DNA from 2 places in the Gilvimarinus sp. F26214L genome. Region 2 is predicted to be linked to the other one. Evidence: predicted binding sites of a transcription regulator. Region 2 holds the regulator's gene; the other holds the start of a gene.

Region 1 (2,198 bases), on a different contig from region 2:
CCTTCTGCGTTCTCGATGACCTTGGCCTTGCCGCCTTCCTGGATGGCGACACAGGAATTGGTGGTTCCCAGGTCGATGCCGATGATTTTACCCATTTGATAATCTCCCACTATGTTCGATGTGTCGCTGCCGGTCTGTTCGGCCCTGACGATTTGGAAACAGTTGCTGCCTATATTGGCTCGCCGCGCGGAATTTCAAGCCGGCAGCGCCGCTCAATTTGTCGATTCCGACCTCAGGCTTCCACAGGCGCCTTGGAAACCACGACCATGGCCGGACGAACCAGACGCCCGTGCAGCGTGTAGCCCTTCTGAAACACCTCGAGCACCGTGTTGGGCTCCACCTCGCGGCTTTCAGTTGTGGTCATGGCCTGATGCAGCTCCGGGTCGAAAGGCTCGCCCTGGGGGTCGATCTGCTCGACCTTGTGGTTCCTGAGAGTGTCAACCAGCCCCTTGTGCGTGAGCTCCACGCCTTCGACGATGGCCTTGACGGACTCGTCATTGGGTTCGCTGACAGCTCCGAGTGCGCGCTCGAGGTTGTCCACCACGGCCAGCAGATCACTCACAAGTTTCTCCTGGCCAAACTTGTGCGCCTTCTCCACATCCCGCTCGGCCCGGCGCAGAGCGTTCTGAGCGTCCGCCTGGGCGCGCAGCACCTCTTCATTGGCATGGACCAGGCGGGCTTGCAGTTCCTCGATCTCCGCTTCCAGATCCCGCTCCTGCTCGCCTTCCTGTTTTGCGGACTTTTCGCCCTGATCCTGCGCTGCGGATTGCTCCTCCGGCCGATCCTGAGGCTCGTCTGCCTGGCCCCGGCCTTCTTGATCGCGATGTTCGTCTGCCACTACTATCTCCCGTCTTCCCGATGGTTGCGGCCGGGCTCCCGTGAGCCCCTTGGCCCGTATGAAGGATGTACGTCTGAATTGTCGCTATATGGGGACAGCGCGGCCACATTCAAGCATCGCGTCTGAAAATTCTGCGCCCCAGACCGGGACCGGTCCTCCGTCGGGACGCAGTTGCACTGCCTCTGCCTGGACCGCCCCCTCTGGTGGAGCTCAGCAAAAACCTGTATAAATAACCAGAAATCTCCTGCAAGAGGGTTGCTTCGTGCTCACGCATCTCGCGATCTATAACTACACCCTGGTGGACAGACTCGACCTGGAACTCCACCAGGGCATGACCGCTATTACCGGGGAAACAGGCGCAGGCAAGTCCGTATTGCTGGATGCTCTGGCGCTCACCCTGGGAGATCGCGCGGACGCCGACCGGATCCGCGCCGGCCAGAAGCGGGCCGAAGTAAACGCCAGCTTTGATATCGAGCGCCTTCCGGCGGCTCGGCAGTGGCTGGGGGACCACGATCTCGACCTGGACGGTGAGTGCCTGTTGAGGCGGGTTATCACCGCCGAGGGCCGCTCGCGCGCCTACATCAATGGGCAGCCGGTCACCATCGCCCAGTTGCGCAGCCTGGGGCAGATGCTCATCGACATCCATGCCCAGCACGAGCATCAGTCATTACTGAAAAAGGACACTCAGCGCCGCTTGCTCGACGAGTACGCCGGCCACCAGGAACTGGCGGCCCAGGTGGCGACCGCCTATCGCGAGTGGCAGGCAACTCTCACCCGGTTCCGGGACCTGAAGGAAAACGCCGAAGAAGCGAGCGCGCGCATTCAGCTGCTCAGCTATCAGGTAGAGGAACTGGATCAACTGGCTCTGCAGCCTGACGAAGTCCAGCAGCTGGAGGCGGAGCAGAAAACCCTGGCAAACGGCGAAGCCATTCTGCACAACAGCTACAAGCTGGTGGCCTTGTGCGGCGGCGAGGACCAGAGCCTCCTGGAAGCCATGAACCAGGCACTGCAGATTGTGGAGGACTTGCCGCAGGATGTGCCTGCCTTCCGGGAGGCGGCGCAGATGCTGGCCTCGGCCCAGATTCAGGTGGAAGAGGCCCAGAGCGGTGTGGAGCGCTACATCGACGGGTTTGAGCTGGACCCGGAACGCCTGCAGTTTGTGGAGGAGCGCCTCAGCGCCATTTTTGAAATTGCCCGCAAGCACCGCGTCCAGCCGGACGAGCTACCGGCTCTGCACCAGAACCTGAGCACGGAACTGCAGGGACTTGCCGGCGAAGACGGAGACCTGGACCGGTTGGCGGCCAAACTGGAACAACTGGAAACGGAGTACCGCCGTCTGGCGGAGACCCTCAGCGCCCAG
Region 2 (2,198 bases):
CGCTTCCACCTCGCGCCAGTTGCGCTCATCAATCGGCAGTACCAGATGGCTGTCGCCCCTCACCCCTCCGTGTCCGGGAAAGTGCTTGCCCGTCGCCGCCATTCCGGCCTCGTGCATTCCCTCTATGAAGGCTTCAGCAAGGCGACTTACTTCCTGCGGGTCGGCGGAAAAAGCCCGGTCAGCGATAACGCTGCAGTGCTCCTCATCCACATCGAGCACCGGCGCAAAGCTGAAATCCACATCGGCTGCGAGGATCTCCGCCGCCATCAGCCAGCCCGCATCCCTGACCCGTTCGAGGGTGGCGGCCGGATCCGCCCGGTAGCCGCACAGAAAGCTCTGCATGGGTGGCAGGCGTGTGAAGCCTTCGCGAAACCGCTGAACCCGCCCGCCTTCCTGGTCCACGGCCAGCAGAAGCTCGGGGCGTACCGCACGGATTTCGCCGACCAGGGCCTCCAACTGCCCGCGGGACTGGAAGTTCCGGCTGAAGAAAATTACCCCTCCAACCAGGGGCTCCCGCAGCAGGTTCTTTTCATCGTCTGTCAGGGTCAACCCCTCCAGGTCCAGCATAAGGGGGCCGGGGGGATGGGCGGAATGTGTCCGGTTGGCTGCCATGGTTTACTCTACGTCAGAAAGAGGCCGATAAACTTATACCAGTTTACCCCCTTCGTCATCCGCTTTCCGTGAAGCCCCGCCGCTTAACGCCGAGCGGTCAGCAGCTGCCTGGTCGCTTGCATCCGCCTGGGCACTGGATATAATACCAGTCACTGTACAAAGCACCAGATCCTGCTTCTTCCGTGCCTGGGGCCGTTGCGCGGAGCGCGCAGTGCCGCGTACAGCCTGCTGAAAACAAGGAGCCGACAAGAGCATGATCAGACTGACCGAACGACAGGAAGAAGTTCTTCGCCTCATCCGCGATTACATCCGCGAAACGGGTTATCCACCCACGCGGGCCGAAATTGCCGAAGAATTGGGCTTCCGTTCCGCCAACGCCGCGGAGGAGCACCTTCGGGCCCTGGCACGGAAGGGAGCCATCGAGATGGTGCCCGGTGCCTCCCGGGGCATTCGCATCCCGGATGAAGACAACGGGCTGCCGGTGGTGGGTCGGGTGGCAGCAGGCAATCCCATCCTCGCCGAAGAGAACATCGAAGACTACTGCGATATCTCGCCCTCTTTTTTCTCTCCCCAGGCCGACTACCTGCTACGGGTGAAGGGCTACAGTATGCAGGATGCAGGCATCCTTGACGGAGACCTCCTCGCCGTCCACCGAACCACCCAGGTGCGCAACGGGCAAATTGTGGTGGCCCGGATCGGTGAAGAAGTGACCGTCAAACGGTTCCGCCGGGAGCGAAACAAGCAGCAGGTGGAGCTGGTACCGGAAAACCCGGACTTCGACATCATAGAGGTCAACCTCAAAGATGACGACTTCTCCATTGAAGGTTTGAGTGTGGGCGTAATCCGCCGGGGCGGCTGATTTGCGGGGCGTTCCGGCCCTTGGTCTGGACCTCGCGCAGGGTTTGCCAGACCTTCGCTAGCAGACGGGCTTATTCCTCATGGAGTGACGCCCGTAACCGGTCCACAAGGCTTTGAGCCGCCCGACACCAGCTTCCAACCAATTCCTGCGCAGTGGCGTTATCCACCGTTGTAAGGTCGACGGCGGGAATCGAGGCCGGGTTCACAGAGTTGCCGTGTTCGCTCCTGAATCGCTGTGCCAGATACAAGGGATTGCGTCTGGCCCGAAGCAACTCCCGCAGCCATGAATCATTCTGCTTGCGCAGGTTCAGCAGTTCCCCCAACTCAGTGGCCTGTGGTGCGCGCTCAGCGAGGCCTTCCATCAGCTCCGGGAGCTGCTCCCCTGTGGGGTCCAGATTCACATTGTACTGCTCCGCCAGTTCCGCGACGAAATAGCTCAGTCCGCAGCACATTTGGCCGACGGCAGCATCCAGATGAGCATGCCGAGCGACCCGGCCGTTGATGTCATCCTGTTGCGCGTCGCTGGCTGCCAGCGCGATGCGAGCGAACGCCAGCTTCTGATTGACGATTGCGGAATAAAACAGTTCTCCGGCCATTCAGGCCTCCGTACAAGCGCCTGAGACGCATCAAACCTTGGCGCCGCTGCGCTTCCTGGCAGTACGCGTACTACCCGTTTTACGTTTGCTGGCTTTTTGCCCGGCACCTTTGACTTCGCCGCTGCTCACCCA

What was found. Region 2 encodes LexA, which represses DNA repair genes until DNA is damaged. Its sites were predicted from a motif close to ACTGTNTNTANANACAGT; they were not measured.
Region 1: a site for LexA is predicted at 1,059-1,076, ahead of recN (DNA repair protein RecN). Genes of this name have one in related genera too.

What each region holds. Positions count from the first base shown of each region.
Region 1 is NZ_JBTIYG010000008.1:171,803-174,000, reverse strand. Features, by position in the region: gene dnaK (molecular chaperone DnaK) at 1-95, opposite strand, end outside; gene grpE (nucleotide exchange factor GrpE) at 233-838, opposite strand; gene recN (DNA repair protein RecN) at 1,101-2,198, shown strand, end outside.
Region 2 is NZ_JBTIYG010000001.1:390,322-392,519, forward strand. Features, by position in the region: gene nagZ (beta-N-acetylhexosaminidase) at 1-612, opposite strand, end outside; gene lexA (transcriptional repressor LexA) at 866-1,471, shown strand; gene ACURWW_RS01670 (DUF6586 family protein) at 1,542-2,066, opposite strand; gene topA (type I DNA topoisomerase) at 2,097-2,198, opposite strand, start outside.